Regions from separate parts of the Gracilibacillus marinus genome, predicted to be linked through region 1. Evidence: riboswitches for the same ligand, from Rfam matches in the RefSeq annotation. Region 1 holds a riboswitch; each other region holds the start of a gene.
What was found. A riboswitch is a leader RNA that binds a small molecule or an ion and turns the genes downstream of it on or off. The one in region 1 is predicted to bind S-adenosylmethionine.

Region 2: linked by a shared signal. The riboswitch ahead of ACFOZ1_RS02580 (OsmC family protein) and the one ahead of ACFOZ1_RS11570 (Na+/H+ antiporter NhaC family protein) in region 1 are both predicted to bind S-adenosylmethionine.
Region 3: linked by a shared signal. The riboswitch ahead of ACFOZ1_RS04190 (inorganic phosphate transporter) and the one ahead of ACFOZ1_RS11570 (Na+/H+ antiporter NhaC family protein) in region 1 are both predicted to bind S-adenosylmethionine.
Region 4: linked by a shared signal. The riboswitch ahead of ACFOZ1_RS00155 (cyclase family protein) and the one ahead of ACFOZ1_RS11570 (Na+/H+ antiporter NhaC family protein) in region 1 are both predicted to bind S-adenosylmethionine.

The regions. Positions count from the first base shown of each region.
Region 1 is NZ_JBHSDV010000003.1:259,405-265,281, forward strand. Features, by position in the region: gene ACFOZ1_RS11550 (class I SAM-dependent DNA methyltransferase) at 1-488, shown strand, start outside; gene ACFOZ1_RS11555 (HPr family phosphocarrier protein) at 580-861, opposite strand; gene ACFOZ1_RS11560 (YusW family protein) at 1,054-1,467, opposite strand; gene ACFOZ1_RS11565 (AAC(3) family N-acetyltransferase) at 1,651-2,430, shown strand; gene ACFOZ1_RS11570 (Na+/H+ antiporter NhaC family protein) at 2,544-3,839, opposite strand; SAM riboswitch class I at 3,901-3,997, opposite strand; gene ACFOZ1_RS11575 (YitT family protein) at 4,101-4,691, opposite strand; gene ACFOZ1_RS11580 (YrvL family regulatory protein) at 4,795-5,223, opposite strand; gene ACFOZ1_RS11585 (histidine phosphatase family protein) at 5,361-5,877, shown strand, end outside.
Region 2 is NZ_JBHSDV010000001.1:572,002-577,878, reverse strand. Features, by position in the region: gene lacZ (beta-galactosidase, LacZ type) at 1-1,064, opposite strand, end outside; gene ACFOZ1_RS02590 (LacI family DNA-binding transcriptional regulator) at 1,185-2,138, shown strand; gene ACFOZ1_RS02585 (sodium:solute symporter family protein) at 2,172-3,782, opposite strand; gene ACFOZ1_RS02580 (OsmC family protein) at 3,779-4,231, opposite strand; SAM riboswitch class I at 4,329-4,435, opposite strand; gene ACFOZ1_RS02575 (response regulator) at 5,302-5,877, opposite strand, start outside.
Region 3 is NZ_JBHSDV010000001.1:954,098-959,974, reverse strand. Features, by position in the region: gene ACFOZ1_RS04200 (hypothetical protein) at 1-134, shown strand, start outside; gene cobA (uroporphyrinogen-III C-methyltransferase) at 900-1,673, opposite strand; gene ACFOZ1_RS04190 (inorganic phosphate transporter) at 1,666-2,733, opposite strand; SAM riboswitch class I at 2,825-2,926, opposite strand; SAM riboswitch class I at 3,156-3,263, shown strand; gene ACFOZ1_RS04185 (methionine biosynthesis PLP-dependent protein) at 3,395-4,501, shown strand; gene ACFOZ1_RS04180 (aminotransferase class V-fold PLP-dependent enzyme) at 4,494-5,669, shown strand.
Region 4 is NZ_JBHSDV010000001.1:17,839-23,715, reverse strand. Features, by position in the region: gene ACFOZ1_RS00165 (TRAP transporter permease) at 1-512, shown strand, start outside; gene ACFOZ1_RS00160 (5-methyltetrahydropteroyltriglutamate--homocysteine S-methyltransferase) at 584-1,693, opposite strand; gene ACFOZ1_RS00155 (cyclase family protein) at 1,722-2,474, opposite strand; SAM riboswitch class I at 2,614-2,716, opposite strand; gene ACFOZ1_RS00150 (Gfo/Idh/MocA family protein) at 2,796-3,773, opposite strand; gene ACFOZ1_RS00145 (phosphoribosyltransferase family protein) at 4,078-4,620, opposite strand; gene ACFOZ1_RS00140 (NCS2 family permease) at 4,636-5,709, opposite strand.

The DNA.
Region 1 (5,877 bases):
ATATTCGATTACTAAATGGTTTGTCAGGATTTGATGTAAGCATTTGTCTCTGTGATGTACTAAATTATATTGTTACAGAAGAGGATGTCCGTTCTGTATTTAACAATGCATACAAGTCACTAAAAGTAGACGGCCTTTTTATGTTCGATGTGCATAGTATCAAACATATGGAGGAGTCTTTAGCAAATCAGACATTTGCAGAGATCTATGACGATGTGTCCTATGTGTGGTTTTGTGAAAAAGGTGAAGAAATCGGAGAAGTAATACACGATCTCACATTTTTTATCCAAGAGGATGGTAATAAATATGAAAGATTTGATGAGATACATCATCAAAGGACATTTTCTGTTGAAATATATAAGCAATTATTAAAGGAAGCAGGATTTACCCTTCTTAGTATGCATACAGATTTTTCAATGGAACAAGACGTAACCCCGGAAAATGGAGAAAGAATATTTTTTGTTTGTCAAAAACAAGAAAGTAAGTAGTAATTAGGCTAATTTCTGTGAAGTTATTTATCAAAAAAACCAACTTTATGTAAAAGTTGGTTTTTTGTAATGTAGAGTATTATTTAGTACTTTACTGAGCTTGTAATAAATCTTGCTGATTAAATAACTCACAAACATTTTCTAAAGTCGTCTCAGCATCCAAACCTTCAACAATCACAGTTATTTCGGAATTAGCTGTTGTTAATAATGAAAATGTTACTAATGTAGGTAATTTTGTCGTTTTTATTGTCTCATGATTATGTAAGATGTAAATAGTACCTTTATATTCTTTTTGTAATAAATGAATAGATAAACATTCATTTATAGTAAGTTGTTGTTTTAATGTGATTTTTTTAGATGTAATTTGTTTCATGTGATTCCCCTCCATTATGTTGTGTTGTCATCAATCCCTATAGAAGTTTCATTATAGATAAGTTGTCGTTCACTGCTTGTGACTGATTAATTAAATCTTACTTATATCTTCACTATTTTTAGGAAAACGAAACCTTTTTTTGTGTTAAAGATTGATAACAAATATTACATTTTCGTAACGGAGGGCAACCATTTATTTTCGGTATTCTTTTTCGGTGCCACTTGTGTAAGTAATTTCTAACTCGATATTCTCTGCATTATCCGGAACTTGAAATGCTTCTAGTACGGCTGAAATGACCTCATCATCGGAGCTATTTTCATCAAAATTTAACCCATTAAATATTGTAGATAATTGCTCTAATGCATCATCACCAGTAAGATTGATATCATTAGGTTCATCTAAATATTTAGCTTCCACTTTGTCATTAACTTCTTTTTCATACTCGACATCGATTGCATCATTATTACCATCAACATCTGCATCAAAGTCAAACGAAGAAAATAGGAAGTCTTTAGTCTCATTCTCATCTTTATTCTGTACTTCTTCTTTATCCGCACAACCAACTATAAAAGCAAAGAGAACGAATAAATATAAGATTTTTTTCATAGTAATCACCTCATCTATATTTTGTACAATAGCGTCTCTATATAAACATTTTTTTATTTAATATAGTAAATCTTTGTGGACATTGCAATAGTTATGATTTGCAATTTTGAACGAGAATTATTCTATTGCTTTTGATGCTATATCTGTTAGAGTAGATGTTAATAGAGAAGATGGAGGAATATTATGTTTACGAAAATAATGCTTATAGATCAATTAAAAGAAAGTGGTATTAAACAGAATGACACATTACTTGTTCATTCATCGATGAGAGCAATTGGTGATGTAGAAGGAAGAGCGGATACTGTAATAGATGCATTGATGGAGTATTTAACAGATGGTCTTCTAATATTACCAACACATACGTGGGCACAAATGGGGGAAGATTATTTACTATTTGATCCAAAAAAAGAACGAGCATGTGTGGGAATATTACCAAATATTTTTATGAAAAGAAAAAATGTTGTTCGTTCCCTACACCCAACTCATTCCGTTGCTGCTTATGGAAATAAAGCGAACGAGTATATAGATGGGGATGAAAATTGGGATACACCATGTGCAAAAGGTGGTTGCTGGGGGAAACTATACGATATGGATGCAAAAATTTTATTTATCGGTGTTGGAATGGAAAGAAATACCTTTATTCACAGTGTGGAAGAATGGGTCAATGTACCGAATCGTTTATCAGACAAGCGAGTTCCTTTTCAAGTGAAAAAAGATCAAAATTGCATTATAGAACGTCCTGCATATAGACATTATCATCCTAATGGAAGTACATCGGACTATTATGTTAAATTACAACAACCATTTTTAGAGACTGGTGTGATTAAACGAGTGAAGTTCGGTGAGGCCTCTTGCTTTGTCGGTAAAGCAAAAGAAATGGCAAATATGACACTTCAATTTCTAGAAAATGATTTAGACGTATTTGGACATCTGGACCCAATTCCAAGTAGTTGGTATAAATAAATAGAAGTCATTATTTACATTATCTATCGTTTTACAACATGATTATAAAATAAAAGCACCCTATAAGTTAGAGTTCAACTCTAATTATTGGGTGCCATACTATTAATAGAATATCATGTAGAGCTCTTTTGTTTTGGAATATTTAAGGTTATTGCAATAATACCACAACCTAAGAGCAATAATGGGTAAAAGGAGTAAGGCAAGATACTTAATGGTGAAATGGCTGCGATTCCTGCAGCTGCTAATACTTGTCCGCCATACGGCACAAGACCTTGCCATGCTGCAGCAAAAATGTCAAGAAGACTCGCGGATTTTCTAGGATCCACACCATATTGGTCTGCGATATCTTTAGCAAGCGGTCCTGTCATCAGAATGGCAATCGTATTGTTGGCAGTACTAATATCAGCTACACTTACGAGTCCAGCAATACCAAATTCTGCACCTTTCTTAGTATGAATTCTACTCGTCACAAAATGTAATAAGTACGTAATTCCACCATTAAATTGGATTAGTCCAATCAATCCCCCAACGAAAATAGATATAATAGCAATGTCTTGCATATTTATAATCCCTTGAGATGCTGCATGTATGAAAGTCATGCCAGTATAAGAGCCATCTATTAGTCCAATAAAACCTGATAGAAATATACCACCACTTAATACAAGTAAAACGTTCATACCTAAAATGGCTAGAAATAGGACAACAATATATGGTAATACTTTGATTAGTTCATATGTGTATTGTGTATTTGTTTCAATTGAGTTACCTGATGTGATGACCCATAAAATGATAATTGTCAAAATAGCTCCAGGAGTGACGATGAAAAAATTATATTTAAATTTATCACTCATAGAAGTTTGTTGTGTTCTCGCAGCGGCAATTGTTGTGTCTGAAATCATGGATAAATTATCGCCAAACATTGCTCCACCAATAACGGTTGCCATAGCAAGTGTCAATGAAATATCTGTTTGGTCAGCAATGCCAATCCCGATTGGTGCGAGTGCAACAACTGTACCCATTGATGTTCCCATCGTGATGGATATAAAACAACCTATGATAAATAATCCAACCATTAATAAATTTGGTGGAAGCATAGATAGACCAAAATTAACTGTGGCTTCGACAGCTCCCATTCCTTTTGCAACCTCAGAGAAGGCTCCGGCCATTACAAAGATAATGACCATTATCATAATATTTTCATTTCCACAAGCTTTTGCGAATATTTCAACTTTTTTAGTGAAAGATACTTTACGATTGATAAAAAAAGCCATAGCAGATGCAATAATGATTGCTACATTAATTGGCATACTAGAAAAATCTTTCGTAATCAAACCTGTTCCTACAAAAAGCAAAACAAATAGTAATAATGGAAAAAGGGCAAATGCATTACCTTTTTGATTTACTGACATGATAACCCTCCATATTTAAGACAAAAAACCTCTTCTACTAACAAGAAGAGGTTGTATTCCTATTATTTCTTCCTATCTAATCTGGAATGAGCACAGTACTCTATTAAGTGGTTACTGAGGTCTCATCGGGCCAGTCCCTCAACCTTTTTGGATATAATGATATTCATTTTTTTCGAATGCATTTTAGTTTACCTTTAACAAGTGAGGAAAGTCAAGTAGAAATGGTGTCATTCTATTCTTATAGAAGTATGATCAAATAGATTAGAATAATACATTGTTATGAAAAGGTGATTTTGTAAATATACTTGTAGCTATACCAACAAATAGGATTGTAACAAATGAAAGGAATAGTTTGGTTGGAGAAATTAATAATCCGCCTATCAGAATAATGACGAAATCAAGGATAAAGATGACAACACCAGTGTTCATTAGAAGCATTTCTGCAATAATTTGGGCGATTAAATCTGTTCCACCAGTGCTTGTCTTAAAACGAAGCATGATACCAATACCACATCCTATGAATACACCACCTATAATGGAACTAATCAAAGGATGTATCATAGAGAGTGATTGAATAGGTTGGAATACATCAATAAAAAGAGAAGAGATAAGTAAACCATGCATACTATTATAAAAGTAAGATTTGTTATAGAACCATGCAATCATAAAAATGGGGATACTGATTACTATAATCATTAGTCCTGTTTTTAGTCCCATTATATAATGCAAGATTAGTCCAATACCAATTACACCCCCATCCAGTACTTCGTGCGGGATTAAGTAGATATTGATTCCGAGTGCCACAAATAAACTCCCAATGAATATACTTAAACATTTCTTGAAATAGTACATACTAGTCTAATCCCTTCTATTTCGCTAAACAGAAACTTTTTTAATAAGTTCGCCCTGTTTGTTTAATGTATATGAGAAAATGTAGAGATTAGAAATAACAATCTTATTTAGTCTTTTTTTGATCTTCGTCAAACATTATTTCTAATAATGCAAGTAACAATGCAAGTGACCACTCCATTTGTAATGATAGAAAAATAGATTGCATATAACTATCAACAATATAGAAAGTGAACCAATTTGCGATGGACTCAATACTTAAACGAAAAAGAAATTGAAAATGTTTTGTGCGTATAAATGGTAAGGAGAATAAATATACCATTTTAAAGAATAATTCAATGAAAATACCTACTAGAAAAATATTGATAACAAATAATGCTAATGAATAGAAAGAATCATAATGAATTCCTAACAAATTAAATAAGCCGACTAAACCAAAAAAATAAATTCCCCATAACAAACCAAATCCTATTAATATAAGTGCGGTAATAACAATTATAGTGACAATTTTTTGCTTTTTATTTGATGTAGACATTTTTAATACCTTTCTTCTCATGAAATATAATAGAGTGCCATTAGCTAAAAAACGGATGAAGAGACACTTACTTATCTTAACATGTAATGCATTAAAGTTGGATAATTATGTTATAATTAGTATTGGGAGGAATAATTTTGATAACGATTACGCTAATTAGACATGGAAGGTCACTTATAGAAAGTAAACATAAATTAACTGCAAATGAGTATACAGAATGGGTAGAATTATACGATAAAAGTGGTGTAGTAGTAGAAAATACATATCCAGAAGAAACAATTCGTACCATCATGAAGGCTAATATAATTGTTACAAGTGACTTATCACGGTCTATTTGCTCAGCTAGACAAATTTGTGAAAATAAAGAAAGGGAATCATTTTCTATTTTCAGAGAGTTAGAGCTACCGACACTCTCAGTAAAGAAGATAAAATTTACACCGAAGACTTGGACTTTACTAGCTAGAATAGCATATTTTTTAGGATATTCTCATAAATGTGAATCACATAAAGATGCACAAGTGAGAGCAGTGAATGCAGCAAAACAATTGATTGAAATGGCGAATCAGCATCAATCAATTGTTTTGCTTGGTCATGGTTTATTCAACAAATATATCGCCAGACAATTAAGAAAAGAAGGATTCAAAGGGAAAAGGT
Region 2 (5,877 bases), on a different contig from region 1:
TTGAGATACATTAGATTATTTTTCATTTCAAATTGTCGAAAGCCTATTTTTGTAGCAAAAGTTTCTATAATCTGATCATTTAAATCTTTGATTACAAATAGTAGTGTATACAAATACGGCTTCTCTGCACTCCATTGCTTTGGATTTTTCACGTCAATTACCGAACGCACTTCTGCTTCTTGAACCTCTGATATTGGTAATTGATGGACAGACTCTGCTATCTTGTGATTTGTCCCATCAAGCAATTGCCATTGCAATATAGTATCATTTGTTTCTTTTTCAAAATAATTCATCATTTTTGCGGATACTTCTAATTGTGCATCACGATACTTTTCATCAAATGTTGTGCGTACTAAATAATCATACAAATGTACTTCTGGCAATGCATATACATACACATCACGAAAAATCCCACTCATACGCCAAAAATCTTGGTCTTCAAGCCAACTCGCATCACACCATCTATACACTTCCACTGCGAGCTTATTCTCACCACTTTTTAAATATGGTGTGATATTAAACTCTGCAGGTGTAAACGTATCTTCACTATATCCTACAAGCTCACCATTAATCCATACATAAAAAGCAGATTCCACGCCAGCAAAATGGAGAATCACAGGCTTCTCTTCCCAATCATCTGGTAACGTAAAAGTTGTAACATATTGACCAACAGGATTATAATTCGTTGGCGCGAATGGTGCTTCGATATCATCATGCTCTATCCATGGATACCTTGTATTCACATATTGTGGATAATCGTATCCTTCCAATTGCCAATGTGCAGGCACCTGAATCTTATCCCATGAAGAAACATCTTCTTCATAAAAACGACTGATTTTTGCATCAGGATTTTCCGCAAAGCGAAAATGCCATTTCCCATTAAGTGACATCCAATTCGAAGATCGCTGTTGATCACCAGCCAAAGCATCGTCAATTGTAGCATAAGGAACCACACTTGCATGCGCTTCCATTCTATTGATTTGGAATATTTCCGGATTATTATTCCATTCTGGATACCCATTTTCTGGTGCTTGATAAATTAGTTTTTCTTTATATAAATTCAATACAATCATACCTCCTTGAAATTGTGGTAGACGAATCATTAATCAAAGGATATAATAATTAGTAAAAATAATCAAGTTAAATTTTACTCTAGTTTTACTAAAAGTGAAAAGAGGACTCTTATGACTACAATAAAAGATATTGCACAAAAAGCGAATGTATCGATTGCAACGGTTTCTCGAGTGCTCAATTATGATAGTACCTTATCTGTAAGTGAAGAGACAAAAAAGCGCATATTTGAAATCGCGGAATCACTATCTTATAGCAAAAATACTTCAAGAAAAAAATTATACAGGCGTGTTGCATTTATTCATTGGGTCACAGAATCAGAAGAATTATCTGACCTTTACTATATGGCGATACGACATGGAATTGAAGAAAGAGCAGAGAAACATCATATTCAATTACAAAAATTCACGCGAGACGAATTAGAGAGTATTCCTAACACAATTGACGGCGTGATTGCTGTTGGACGATTTACGACAACAGAAATTACACTAATGAAGCAGAAATCATGCAATGTCGTATTAGTAGATTCAGATACTGAGAATGCTGGTTGTGATGCGGTTTTAGTAGACTTCTCTTCTGTCATTCGTCAAGCTGTCGAACACTTGATGACACAAGGAATCACTCAGATTGGATTTATTGGTGGCAAAGAGGATATACGAGAAAAAGCAATGCGAAAAATGTTGGTAGAGAAGAATTGCTATAATGAAAAGCTTTTTATTGAAACAAATTATCATATCACCAATGGTTATGAAGCAATGCAGACATTTTTAAAGTCAAATAAAGTAACAAATATCGGCTTTGTCGCAGCAAATGATCCACTTGCGATAGGTGCGATAAAAGCATTACATGAAGCATCAATTAAAATACCAGATGATTGTAGAATAATCGGTATAAATGATATTAGTGTATCAAAATATGTCTATCCCGCATTGTCTACGATTCGAATCGAAAAGGAATGGATGGGAAAAACAGCTGTAGATCTTTTAGTTGAACGGCTGAAAGATGATCGAGATATTCCAAAAAAAGTATATATTGATACTACATTGATACAACGTGAAACAACCTGAATGGATAATTCAGGTTGTTTCTGTTCATGTATTTTATTGAGCTACATGTAATACATTCTCTTCTTGTTCGTCTAATTGGATGACTTGAATACATAGAATAAAAATACTTAGAATCGATACAAAACCAAACAACCCTAGTAATCCAAGCTCATATAATGTCGATGATAGGCTTAATGTAATCACACTAACTACAATTGCGCCAATTACTGTTGCTAGTGTCTTCGGACTTGTACGCCACACAAATGTAGATTTAGATGCTTGCATTACTAGTGTAACAATGACAAGTACAAGAATATTTGTAGACATTCCTATCCATACAGGGTGAACATTCAAGAAAAATTCACTTGGATGCCATCCACCTAAATGATACCATGTTAAACCTGACGCAAAGCCTGCAAATAAAGAACTAACAACTGCAGACCTGTTCACAAGCGGCCAGAATAATGCAGCGACAACTGGTGCAAATGTAGCAGAGTTACGTGTTGTCCATGCAAGTACATTCCACCATGCAGATTGCTCTGTACGCAATAACCCAAAACCAATCATTAAAAATGTTAATACTAATAACGAGATTTTCGTATATTTTACCAACTGTTCATTTGTCGCATTTGGATTTATGGAACTACCCACATCTTTTCCTAAACTAGTCGCACCAGAAAATTGACATGGTGCTCCCCACCCTAATGCACATGCCCAAATACCTAGGAAGAATAAGCCGACTAATGGGGCTGGTAACACACTACTTAAATATTCTGGAAGTGCAATTAAACCTAACCTACTATTTGGTACAACAATTGCAGCAGCAAGACCAAAGAGTATTCCACAAAGAATAAAAGGGACACCCATTACAGATGCAGCAATTAACCCTTTTTGCCCTTCTTCTGGTGTACGGCAAGATAACGCCATTTGGAATGCAGCCTGTGCTAAAATCACATTTACTAAGAATGTTCCAAACCATGCAACAATTACTTGCAGTCCAACACCACCAAAATCAAACATCTCAGGTCTAGTTGTCGCTAAGTTCGCTAACCCTGAAATACCTGGATTAATAAAGACAGCAACAACTCCAATAATTAACATGATTAGAAACACAATCGAGTTCATTGTTTGCGTGAATGCAACAGACCACATCCCACCTGCTTGTAAATAGATAAATAATAATAATGCAGTAAACGCAATCGAGAAAGTGAGAGAGATTCCTGTAAAAACATTCAATGCTGAAGCAAATGCAATCGCTGTTGCAACAGACCACATCGGGAATGCAAATGCAGTAATTGCACCAGCTAGTCCTTTTGCTGCTCTACCGTAACGATCTCCAATCATTCCAGATACTGTGACGAGCATTTTCTTACGGAAAGATTTAATCATTAAGAGTGCAATAATAAGAATTTGAATTGTTTCTGCAATGCCATACCATATTGCAGAGACACCTGTTAAATAAGACAATTCTACGATAGAAATATAAGTAGATCCTGAGAATAAACCAGTAATACAAAATGCGACAGTCCACCAGCGGAAATTCCTTCCTCCAACAAAGAAATTATCTCCTGATGCCGCTTTTTTCTGTGCAATTTTACCAACGATAATTAATAAAGACGTATAAATTAATGCAATAGCAATCATCCATATCCCATATGATGTCATTTCGTCACACTCCAATTCAAGTTAATATCGATTGCTGCATCTAAGAACAGATTGTATGCAGGACAACGTTTCAATACTTCTTCCTTCCATTTTTCAATTACTTCATCCGATTCATTTGAAATAACTTCAATCTCACTTGTGACATTTTTATAATACGGAATGACACCATCTACACCTGCAATGCCTCTACGATCAATTTCCGCAACAGTATCTGACTGTAAATACTCGTATTGATAACCATGTTGCTTTGCTACCATCTCTACAACTATTAGCAAACAACTATTAAATGACCCGAGAATGTATTCAAGCGGTGTTGGTGCTGTATTTGTTCCACCAAGTTTTTCTGGTTCATCAATCTCAAAGTGAAAATCTCTTACTTTATTGGCATAACGAAGTGGTGATACTTGTTTTGTACTTGCTTTTACTGTTCGAATCTCTTTGTTGCTCATCCTTCATTCTCCTTTTTCTCTTTTTCTACAAAACGAAAAGCCTCTTTTTATCTTTATAACTAAGATAAAAAGAGGCTTGATTGCATACTCATCGCTCTTCTTATCTTTCAGGAATTACCCTGCTGGAATTGGCACCATTGCTAAACGAATAGCCGGTTGCCGCGGGATCATAGGACCAGATTCCTCCACCGCTCTTGATAAGAATTATTTTGTTGTTACTAACAATAATAAAATTTAAAAGGAATGTCAATACTTTTTCTGATAATTCTGATTATAATAGTTGGTATTAAAATTACAATGTAGGAACAAAAGCGAAAGCGTCCGGTTAGAAACGTAGTGACTGGAACGAACCAACTGAGATAAAGTGAGACTTCAATCAGTTGGAGTTATAAACTCTGACTGATTGGTAGCGAAACTTATCAGGGTGTTAGCGACCGTTTACCCACAACTAGCATTTTAAATATATAATCTCTTTATTATGTTGTGGGTATTACGGACGCTTATTAACCGTGGAAAAGGAATCACGATGAGCTTGCGAATCGATGATGACTTATTGACAGTTGATTCGTGAAGTCACCTAGTTTCTGGACGCTTAAGCTGGATGAGAACAAAAGCGAAAGCGTCCGTTTAGAAACGTAGTGACTGGAGCAAACTAACTGAGATAAAGTGAGACTTCAATCAGTTGGAGTTATAAACTCTGACTGATTGGTAGCGAAACTTATCAGGGTGTTAGCGCCAGTTTACCCGCAACTAGCATTCTATATGTATAAACTTTCATTATATTGTGGGTATTATGGTCGCTTCACCGTGGAAAAGGAATAATGATGAGGGACGAATCGATGATGACTTATCGTAGGACGGTTTGTGAAGTCGCGTAGTTTCTAAGCTTTGGAGCTAGACGTCACGATTTCCAATAATTAACTTTTAACTACTCCTTTTTGACAACAAAAACCGAGGTCCCATTGATGGTAAACCTCGGTTTGATATGTATGATAAAATAAATTATTGCCTACTTTGATTCTATTGGAATCAATTCAAAAATAGGAGTTCGTTTTTCAAATACTTAGTTATTAAACCTCTATACTCTCTAGCCACTCTTCATACCAGTCCATAACAACAACACTCGGCTGTAGTTCAAGCTCTTTTTCTAGCATTTCCTTTAATTCTTCAAAGCATTTTTGAACTAAAGTACTCTTCCCAGTAATAGCAAATATTTTCATGAGTTCAAAATAGCCTTCTTCTTCTAATGGATATCGTTTATAGATTTCTAATGCATGTTCTGTTGCTTTTTCATAAGCTTTATTTTTTGTATACCATCCAATCATTTTCTTCTTTGTTTGGACCCATAAGTATTGTAATCTTATGTATTCATTATTCGCCCATGCGTAATCAAGATTGAACATATACTCTCCCTTACAATATGCCATTATTTCTTCATATTTTTGAATGGTCTGTTCATTTATTTCTTTGTCTTCTCGAATAAATCTTTCAAAAAGGTCTACATCTATTTCCACATCTCGTAAAACGAGGGAATAACCATTTTTAGAATTCTTAATCTGAATATACTTTACATATTGCTTTAATGTAGAACGAACATGATAAATCGTCGTATATAGTTGTGTATAACTCTTTTCCAACGAAAAGTC
Region 3 (5,877 bases), on a different contig from region 1:
AATCATACCTCAATAACACAACAGGTAAAAAAGATTTAGCAGAAGCTACCATTCGAACATTTTTAAATCAAATTAATCCGAAATGGGACTGGGAGGAAGACCAAAAAGAGATTGAACGGGTATTAGGAAAATAGTTTTTCGTGAAGTATCGGTTGATGGGGCCGATACTTTTTCTTTTTTGGGGACTGGTGAGTATTTATCAGCCCATGTTCTTATGGGTTGTGGGTGATTTAATGTGATATCTACCTGTTTCTCTCATTGTTGGAGGGGGATATTTTCATCGGATGGGTGGATATACGCTTTATCTACCTTTCTTTCCACATACATCGGCCGATATAACACATTATCCTCCTCACTCTCTCGTAACTCGGGCGATATTTTCATTGGATGGGTGGATATACGCTTTATCTACCATTCGCTACATTTTATCTGCCTTTCTTCCCACTTACACCGGCCGATATAACACATTATCCTCCTCACACTCTCATAACTCGGGCGATATTCTCATCGGATGGGTGGATATACGCTTTATCTACCATTCGCTACATTTTATCTGCCTTTCTTCCCACTTACACCGGCCGGTATAACACATTATCCTCCTCACACTCTCATAACTCGGGCGATATTTTCATCGGATGGGTGGATATACACTTTACTACCTTCCGCTACACTTTATCTACCTTTCTTCCCACTTACACCGGCCGATATAACACGTTATCCCCCTCACGCTTTCGTAACTCGGGCGATATTTTCATCGGATGGGTGGATATACGCTTTATCTACCTTCCACTGCATTTTATCTGCCTTTCTTCACTCTCACATCGGCTGATATAATGCATTATCCCCCTCACCCTCTTGTAATTCAAGCTAATAAACCACATATCACTCAATAAAACTCACTAAACACTCGCTCCATTTGTAACAACTGTTTGCTTTGTCGCAATTTGCTCGAACCATTGTAATTCTTCATGTAATGACACCACATCACCGATCACAATCATGGATGGGTTACTTATCTCATGCAATCTTGCTTCAATTGTATCCAGTGTACCGATAATTGTTTTTTGGTGAGCAAATGTTCCCCAGTGGATCATCGCAACAGGTGTGGATGGTTTTAATCCTGCTTTTATTAAATACTCGGCTGTTTTTGGAAATTGACGGACTCCCATATAAAAGCAAAGTGTATCTGCACCTTTTGCTAAGTGTTCCCACTCCTCACTAGTTCGCGCATCAGGATTGGATGCATTAATAAAGCTTACAGAGCCACTAATACCGCGATGTGTCAATGGAATACCCGCATATGCCGCTGCGCTAATTCCAGAAGTGATACCAGGCACGATTTCAAATGGGATATTTTCTCTACTAAGTACTTGGCCTTCTTCTCCACCACGACCAAAAATGAATGGGTCGCCACCTTTTAATCTTGTCACAACTTTTCCTTGTTTTGCATAGAAAACGAGCAAACGATGAATCTCATCTTGAATTACACCATGTAATTTCGGTTCTTTCCCACAAAAAATGAGTTCCGCACCTTCTTTTGCTTCTTCTAATAAATCCATATTTATTAAACGATCATATAATATTACATCCGCTTCTTGAATTGCGCGCAACCCTTTAACTGTAATCAATTCTTTGTCCCCAGGTCCCGCTCCAACTATATATACTTTACTCATTCGCCTGCCATTCCCTTCCGATTTTTTTGTCAACTTTTACTTCATACTTTAATAATACAAAAGTTATGACGATTGTGAGTATTAATAATGTCACAGTATAGAAAGATTTTTGTACAAAAATTTCTGTTAAGCTATACGCGATGACTAATGAAATCACAGGTGACGTTACCCATACCTTTACAATTTGATGAATAATACGCTGTTTCCATACGAGTTTCCAGCTTTTTGTTGCGCTAATTCCAACAATTGCTGTTGTCGTTACTTGTGTCATTGGAATTGGCATACCGAAAAATGAAGCAATAATGACTAATACTCCTGTTGTACTTGAAATAACCACACCATTTGCTAATGATAGATTGGTAATCTTCTTTGCATTTGTTTCTAGTACTTTTCCACCAAATAAGAAACTACCAAATGCGACAACAATCGCCAATAATGGCAAACCTACTTCCATTGAGACAATACTTGCACCAACTAATGGTCCTAGTGCATTTGCTACATTATTCATTCCTGCAGCAATTGCTTCGAAAAATCCTGTAATTAATAATAGAATTGCTAATACTTTGTGCGGGATTTTCCATTTAATCCGATGCCCTATTTTTACTCGTAACTTCTCAAACGTATACGTAATTAAAAAAGCAATGAATGGAATGATTAACCATAGACTTACAATTTGTATGACATTTGTGACATATAATTGTTGAAAAGAAATTCCGATACCAACAATTGCACCAACCGTTACTTCACTTGTTGACAATGGAATTCCTATATAATTCGTAATGAGTAACGTCCCTCCAGCTACAAGTAAGATAATTGCAGCAATTGGTACATCAATAATTTCTTCAGAGATGATTCCTTTACCTAATGTGTTCGTCACATGCTGACCGCCCCATAATGCACCAACAATCGCACCAATCCCTGCTAAAAAAAGAGCCATTCTTCTTTTTTTAATGACTTTTGCACCATAGACAACGCCCATGCTTGCGGCAGAACCACTTGCTCCTATATTAAAGGCAAACAGACAAGCTGCTAATATCGCAATTGTAACTAACATATCCATTCCTACTTCCTCATTTAGATTATATGTGCAGAACATTCTTTAGTTTGCAAAAAAACTCCTACTCTTGGCAAAGGTAGAAGTTCATCTCTACATCTTATCTACCAAGTTCATATCCTTGCTGGAATTAGCACAGTGCATTTTGCCTGTTGCTGAGATTTCCTCGGGCCAGTCCCTCCATCTCTCACGATAAGAATTTATCTAATTTTCGAAAAAATGAAACAATGATTTGTATTGAATATAATGGCAATTAATTCGATTGTCAATATACATTTCTTCCCTATAATAGCGGAAAATAGCTAAAAACCCTTATATCCCATGCATTTACTAGGTTTTAAATTTTTTTTATTTTTTTATTGAATTCTCATGCAATAAGATGTATGATGTATTGTATAGTATTTCCATAAAAACTAAATAGTTGTATACACTTATCAAGAGAGGTTAAGGGACTGGCCCAGTGATGCCTCAGCAACCAGCATGTTTTTTGTGCATGGTGCTAATTCCAGACGGTATATTTATACCAAAGATAAGGAGAAAATAAACCTTACGTAACAAGAGGCATTCTTCTTATCTAGAAGTGCGCCTCTTTTTTGTATTTTTTTTAACTTTTTTACAAGTGTATAGAAATAGAATATGAAATGACATTAGAAAGTGAGTGGTCTTTGTGAAACATTTAGAAACAATTCTTGCCCAAATAGGCAATCGTACAGATCCTAGAACAGGTGCCGTGGAAGCTCCAATCTATTTATCTACTGCATATCAACATCAAACAATTGGTCAATCGACTGGTTTTGATTACACAAGAACAAAAAATCCAACACGTGATGTCGTAGAGTCAGCAATTTGTGAGTTAGAAAATGGCACGAGAGGATTTGCATGTTCATCAGGTATGGCAGCAATTCAATTGGTACTTTCTTTATTCAAACATGGCGACCATATTCTCGTGACAGAAGATGTGTATGGTGGTAGTTATCGTTTATTTCAACAATTTGAACAATTATATGGAATTAAACCAATCTACGTCACACCAGATGAAATCGAAACATCAATCACGGAAGAAACAAGGGCAATTTTTATCGAGTCTCCAACTAATCCATTACTAATCGAGTTAGATTTAGATGAAATCGCAACAATTGCCAAAAAACATGACCTATTATTCATTGTGGATAATACCTTCTACACACCATATATACAAAAACCTATATCTAATGGCGCAGATATTGTTGTGCACTCAGGAACAAAATACCTGGGCGGTCACAATGATGTATTGGCAGGATTAGTTGTTGTAAAGGGTGAGCAATTAGCAGAAAAAATAACGTACTTACATAATGCTATTGGCGCAGTTCTTTCTCCATTTGATTCGATGTTGTTAGCGCGAGGAATGAAGACATTGAGTCTACGAGTAGAGAGACAACAAGAAAATGCTAGAGAGCTAGCAAAGTATTTACGTTCCCATGAACTCGTTACAGATGTGTTGTATCCAGGGAAAGGCGCAATGCTAAGCTTCCGTATAGAAGATAAGCGAATGGTTAAACCATTTTTAGAAAATCTGTCTACTATTCTATTTGCAGAAAGCTTAGGTGGTGTGGAAAGTTTCATCACATACCCGACTACACAAACACATGCAGACATTCCATTTGAAGAACGTGAGCGACGTGGTGTCTGTGAACGATTATTACGCTTCTCTGTAGGGATTGAGCATGTGGAAGATTTGAAGCGAGACTTAGATCAAGCATTACTGAAAAGCAAGGAGGAATTGGCACATGTCTAAACATCAATTTGATACAAAAGTCATCCATGCAGGAGTACAAAGAGGATTTCAAGAGAGAAAAACAGGTGCTGTAAATCCACCTATTTACCAATCTTCTACCTTTCACCAAGACCAATTAAATCAGTTCGGTCCATTTGATTATAGCCGCTCAGGTAATCCGACTCGCGAGCTAGTGGAAGAAACGATTGCGGTATTAGAAAATGGCTACAAAGGATTTGCCTTTGCATCTGGCATGGCTGCAATATCTAGTGCTTTTCTATTACTAGAATCAGGTGACCATGTTGTGATTACAAAAGACGTCTATGGCGGAACATTTCGCTTTGTGAGTCAGCTTTTAACACAATTTTCTGTTGATCATACCTTTGTAGATATGACAAATATAGAAGAAATCGAAAAAGCTATCCAACCTAATACGAAAGTCATCTATATCGAAACACCAGCAAACCCTTTGTTACAAGTAACGGATATCCGAGCAGTTGTCGCATTAGCAAAGGCAAACAATGCATTAACATTTCTTGATAATACATTTATGACACCACTCTACCAGAACCCGCTAGACTTAGGTGTCGATATTGTACTGCATAGTGCGACGAAGTTCTTATCAGGACATAGTGATATTATCGCAGGCTTAGCAGTGACGAATGATGAGGAATTGGCGAAAAAACTTCAATTTGCACAGAATACATTTGGAGCAATTCTTGGGGCTCATGATAGTTTTACATTATTACAAGGAATGAAAACACTGGAGACACGATTAGAAAAATCGACAAAATCCGCAACACAAATTGCAGAAATTCTTGCAAACCATGACGCCATTGAAAAAGTGTATTATCCAGGATTAGCATCACACAAAGGACATGACATTCATTTTAGCCAAGCAACAAGTGGTGGTGCTGTATTATCCTTTTTATTAGATGAAAAGATAGACAGCAACCGATTTGTTGAGCAACTCGAACTCCCTGTGTTTGCGGTTAGCCTAGGTGCAGTTGAATCAATCTTGTCCCATCCTGCTACAATGTCACATGCTGCGATGCCACCACATGAGCGCCAGGCTCGCGGTATTGATGATCGACTTTTCCGCTTATCTGTTGGGATTGAAAATGTTGATGATTTAATTGAAGATTTGCAGCAAGCACTAAAGCAAGCGGCTCTAGTTAAAAATGCTTAAACAACAAAAAGTCAACCCATTCCAAGTCATATATATATATTGGAATGGGTTGATTTTATTAGATATCTCACTAACTTCGGGCGATATATTCTCGCTAAGGGTAGATATAGTGAAATATCTACCCACCACATTTATTTATCGCCCTAAATTGAGAATAACACGGGCGATATCTCTTATTATCTACATATATAGCACACTGTTAAGGGGG
Region 4 (5,877 bases), on a different contig from region 1:
CGGCTAACTATATAATTACGTCAACTGTCGCACTACCTGCAATTATGGCATTAAGTGATTCTTATGAATTATTCATTCCGGTACTTGCTGCACACATGTTTGTCTTTTTCTTTGGAATCGTTGCCGATATTACACCACCTGTCTCGCTCGCCGCATTCGCAGCAACAGGCATCTCCGGTGGTGAACCCATCCGAACCGGTTTTATTGCAACAAAACTTGCAATTGCCGCATTTATCATTCCATACATGTTCGTCTTTCAACCACAATTATTAATGATTGATGTAACTTTTACAGGCATAACATGGATTATTATTACTGCATTCGCAGGAATGATTGCAATAGGAGCTGGGTTAATCGGATTTTGGTATAGAAAGCTTCATTGGATAGAGCGACTAATCGCATGTATAACAGGCCTTTTGCTTATGTATCCAGAGGGCAATACAGATATCATTGGATGTCTTATCTTCGTCGTTCTAATCTCTATACAATTGTTCAGTAAAAATAATACCTGATTATAAAAAACAAGAATCCCCAAGTGCCTGTATCTTTAAGAGCACTTAGGGATTCTATTATTATAGATACTTTATTCATTTCCGAGTAATTCTTTTGAAAGCTTCACTACGTATGCTAATTTATTCCATTGTTCTTCTTCTGTCAAAATATTTCCGTGATGCGTAGAAGCAAATCCACATTGTGGGCTTAAGCAGATTTTGTCTTTCGACACGAATTGACTCGCTTCTTCTATACGTGCTTGAATCAATTCTTTGTCCTCTAGTTCACCGAATTTTGATGTGAATAATCCTAATACAACATGTGGTCCATCTTCTTTTGCAATATGACGTAATGGCTGGAAATCACCCGAACGATCATCATCATATTCTAAGAAGAATCCATCTACTTTTTCTTTTGCAAAAAGTGTCGGTGCGATATGTGCATAACTTCCTTCAAATGCCCATGTCGAACGATAGTTACCTCTGCAAAGGTGTGTTGTAATAATTAAGTCTTCCGGCTTATCCTCTAATACACTGTTCACAACATGTAACGATAAATCAATTAATTCTTGTCTCGATAAATTTTCAAATGCAAACAATTGCTCTGCATTTAATCCTGCAATATACACATCATCAAATTGCAGATAACGACAGCCTGCATCATAGAATGCTTTTACTACATCACGATATGTATCAATCACATCTTGTGTATAATCTTCTAAGTTTGGATACACTTCTTGGTTACGAATACCTGCATGGAACAGTTGGTTAGGACTTGGTATCGTTTGTTTCGCTACTGCACGGTCTCCAACAATTTCTTTAAATTCAATGAAATCTTTAATGAATGGATGATTTGCATTAAACGAAACTTTACCAATATTTCGTACATCATATCTTTCAGTCTCCACACCATGAAATTGAAGTCCTTTTTCCGGAACATATCCTTCAAATCCATTCAAGTGCTCCATAAAGTCAAGATGCCACCATCCACGACGAAATTCGCCATCTGTTACTAACTCTAGCCCTACTTCAATCTGTTTATCTACAATTCTTTCAATCTCTTTTGTTTGTACTGCACGTAACTCTTCATAGGATATTTTACCTGCCTTGAAATTCTCATTTGCTTCTTTTAAACTCTCTGGTCGTAATAAACTTCCCACATGGTCTGCTTTAAATGGTGCTTTAATTATTGTTTTTGTCATAGTTAATCAATCCTCTCTATTTTTTGTTTTAAGGTATTATTGCAAAAGAACGCACTGGAAACCCAGTTGCCTTTTCTGGTTTTGCTACTATATTAAATATAATACCGCCTTTTGGAGGTAGTTTATCTAAATTTGTTAATAACTCCACTTGATATGTATCTTGCTCAAGTACATAATATTCGCCAATTAACGATCCGTTTGCTCTTGCATCCTTTGCAGAGTCTGTATCAAACGTTTCATGACCAATTGCTTTCACGTTTCTCTCTTCGAAGAGATATTTCAATGCATCCAATCCCCATCCAGGAGCATGTGCATTACCGTCTGTATCTTTATTCTCGAATTTCTCCACATCTGGCCATCGTTTGCTCCAATCTGTTCTTAATGCAACAAATGTACCTTCTTCTATTTGTCCATATTCTTCTTCAAACAATTGAATATCATGGACTGTTACCGTATAGTCATGGTTTTCTGCTGCTTCTTTGGATTTATCAATCACAACAAGAGGTAATACTAACTCTTTTAATTCCAATTCTTCTAGCCAACGTTGATTCGGCACAAAATGAATCGGTGCATCTATATGTGTTCCATATTGTCCTGCAAACGAAAATTGTTGTACAAAGAAGCCATCTTCATGCGTAAATAATGGGTTAATCTCTGCTTTGGGCAATGCAAAAAAATGTGGTGAATCAGGCCCAAACGTGTGTGTTAAGTCAATCCATTGCTTACTTTTCAATTTTTGCAAAGCATCTAATAATTCTTGTTGGTTACCTTGTATCGTCATTCTTCTCCCCCCTTCACATGCTAAAGTGTATAGGACACTTACCGTGAATTCTGTCTGTATACTTTATTTTTTTTTAAAAACCAAAAAACCCTTTTCTAAATAAGAAAAGGGGCAAAATGTCAGCTACAATCTGTCTCTCTTCTTATCTTCAAGCATTACACTTCTGGAATTGGCACGGTACATACAGATAGTCCGTTGCCGAGGCTTCAAAGGGCCAGTCCCTCCACCTCTCTTGATAGGAAATTTATGGTATTTAATTTAAATATTAGAATACACCTAACTATGGCATGATGTCAAGTATCATTTTTTTGACTAATCCAATTATTTAGCTAATTTAATACTTTGGCCTAGTTCTGCAGATTGATTTGCAGCAATTGCTACTTGTTGTGTTTTCCATGCATCTTCATATGTTGATAAAATCTGTGAGGAGTCAGACGTTCTAACCGCATGAATAAATGCTTGTGATTCTTTTTCATATGGTGAGACAGATGAGTCATTAGAATAGTCTCTTATCTCATCCTGATTAACTTCCTGCAAACCTTGTTGATTAAGACGTAAAATGCCACGATCTGTATAAACATCAAGTCCATTCTGATAATCTATTGGTAATATACAGGTGTTATGGATAGTAACAATAGCACCACTACTCATCTTTAGCGTGACAGTGCCTACATCAGATACATTTATTTCAGCCTTAGCTGGTTGCATTCGTTTGGCGAAATCCGCTCTGACTTCTTCCACTTCACCTAATACATATCTAACTAAATCGACAATATGTGTGGTTTGCTCTACAAATTGGCCTCCTGATGTCTCATTTTTTCTCCACCAACTCACCTCAGGCATTGTACCCATCCAATAACCGATTGCCATACCAATTGTACAATCTTGTAATAATTCTTTTGCCTTCCTTGTTCCATGTAAATATCTAAAGTGGTAACCGACAGATGTCAATAATTGCTTCTCTTTTATCTTGTTAAGTATCGTTGTAGGTATTTCTATATTTGTCGATAATGGTTTTTCCACAAAAAATGGTATACCTCTCTCTACCAACAATTCTTCTATTTCGCCGTGTGCAAACGGTGGTACACAAATATAAGCAGCATCAATCTGTTCATTATCTAACATTTTCGTCAATTCATTATATGCTTTCGCCTGCGGATAGTCTTTAGCTATTTGCTCTGCTTTTTCTAGAGATCTACCACAAACGCCACGTATCACGACATCTTCCATCTCATTTACGATAGATGCATGTAATCTAGCAAAAGAACCTGTACCAATTATTCCAATATGTATTGTCATGTAATCTCTCCTCTTTGTCAGCGATTAATTACTTTCTCCAAAACGTCGTACAATCCACCTTATCTATTATGTTAAACGTTATCATTTTATCTAGCAAGGAATAATCTACCTTAGCAGTCCATAGGATACGGATGAGTTTCTTTGTTTTGTAAGAAATTATTAAATTTCTCCATTTTCTCCCTCTTTGCTATTTTACTAATGTAAGAGAGTGAAGTATCGCTTACATTAGTACTGATGTTGTAAAAAATAATAGAAAGTGAAACGTATTAGTCTCACTTCCTATCTTCCGTTTTCTTATATGCTATTATTTCACAAAAACAGGTAATTTCTCTAAGAAAATGAAGTCTTCTCGGTTTGCCGCATCTCCTTCTGCAAGAATTGCTGCTTTCGCTACTACTTCAGCACCTGCTTCTTGTACAAGTTCTTCTAGAGCTTGTATAGATTCACCCGTGCTAATCACATCATCGACTAAAGCGACTTTTTTTCCTTGTAATACTTTCGCATCTTTTCCATCTAAACAAAGAATCTGTTCACTAGTTGTTGTAATCGAGTTCACTTTATGAACAATCGGATTCTCCATATATGCTTTCACACTTTTACGTGCGATGATATATTCCTTTTTGCCAATTACTCTGGTTAATTCGTGTATTAATGGAATTCCTTTTGCTTCTGCTGTCACAATGTAATCTACTTCAGGCAATTTCTCGGCTAATAACGGAGCCACGTGACACACGAGTTCTGTATCTCCTAGAATAACAAAACTAGCAATACTTAAATGATCGTTAATTGGAATGATTGGTAATTTTCGTTCAAGACCTTCAATAGTTAGTGTATATACTTCTGTCATGATGCTCCCCCTTGTTTAAAATCCTAATAGATTCATTAGAAATTGTATTACTACACCTGATAACATACCAACAAATGGATCTGTTATTGCTGTGACAACCATAGTAATAGCTCCAATAATTCCTTCTGAACCTTCACCTGTAGTTAATGCCGCAGCTGCATTTCCTGGTAGTGTTACAATCGCACCTAATACGAATAAAAAACCAGCAATAGAAGCTGTCGGAATAAATTTACCGATTTTAGGTAGTAATTTAAGTAGTAAGATAATCGCCATAATTGCCATCATTAATACTCCAGACCAGACTGGATTTGGTGCACTAGCGGTAGCAGAAATAACGACTTCCACTGGACCTCCACCAAAAAAGGATGATGCCATATCAGCCAAACTACTAATCATTGCAAGTGTATCCACATTTACATCTTTACCAGCAATATCACTATTTATGTTTCCAAAGGCTATATTTGCACCAATATTAAGACAAACCATTGCTAATGCCCCTCGGATAACCATTGGATTAATAACAAACCTCGTCCGCTTAAAACGGTCGTCTACAAATGGTTTCTTCGCATCCTTATCAGTATCTTTGCGAACAAAGAATGCGACAATACTAGATAAGACAACAGATATAGTAATCGTATAAACTAAATCTTGTGTAGCAATATACGTAATTAATCCAGTGATAAAGGAAACAATTCCTGGTGTCTTATCATCTTTTGCCATGTCCCAAGCGACTTTCGTCAACATGATTCCAACACCAGCCATCATACCGTTAGTAATTACCGGACCAATCCATTCCATTATCCATTCTAACGCTCCGAATGCGCCAATAATGAACATGATAAGAGCCCCAAAGAAAATCATCGATAATCTTTCACGTAAATTTTTCCCCATTGCACCTGCTACTGTAATCGTTTCAGCTTGGAAAGATATAACGGCAACAGATCCTGTGAAGCTATTTCCTAAAGCTCCCACAAGAAAGGCCATCGCAGTCGGAACAGACGCAAAGCCAAAGGCAAGTGCTAGTAGCCCTTGCGGCAATCCATTTAACACACCACTAAGTGCAGCTAAAATATCTTTTAATATTTCCATCCTTCTCCTACCTTTCTGTTTCTACGGAGCAATATCAATACACTATGCTACAGAAATAGGAGATTATCAGAGAGTAGACGTCTGTTAAATTCAATGTAAATACACTCGCCACTTTGTAAAGAAGCTTTTTTTAGACAAACGTACACTATATTTCTGATACAGTTCCAT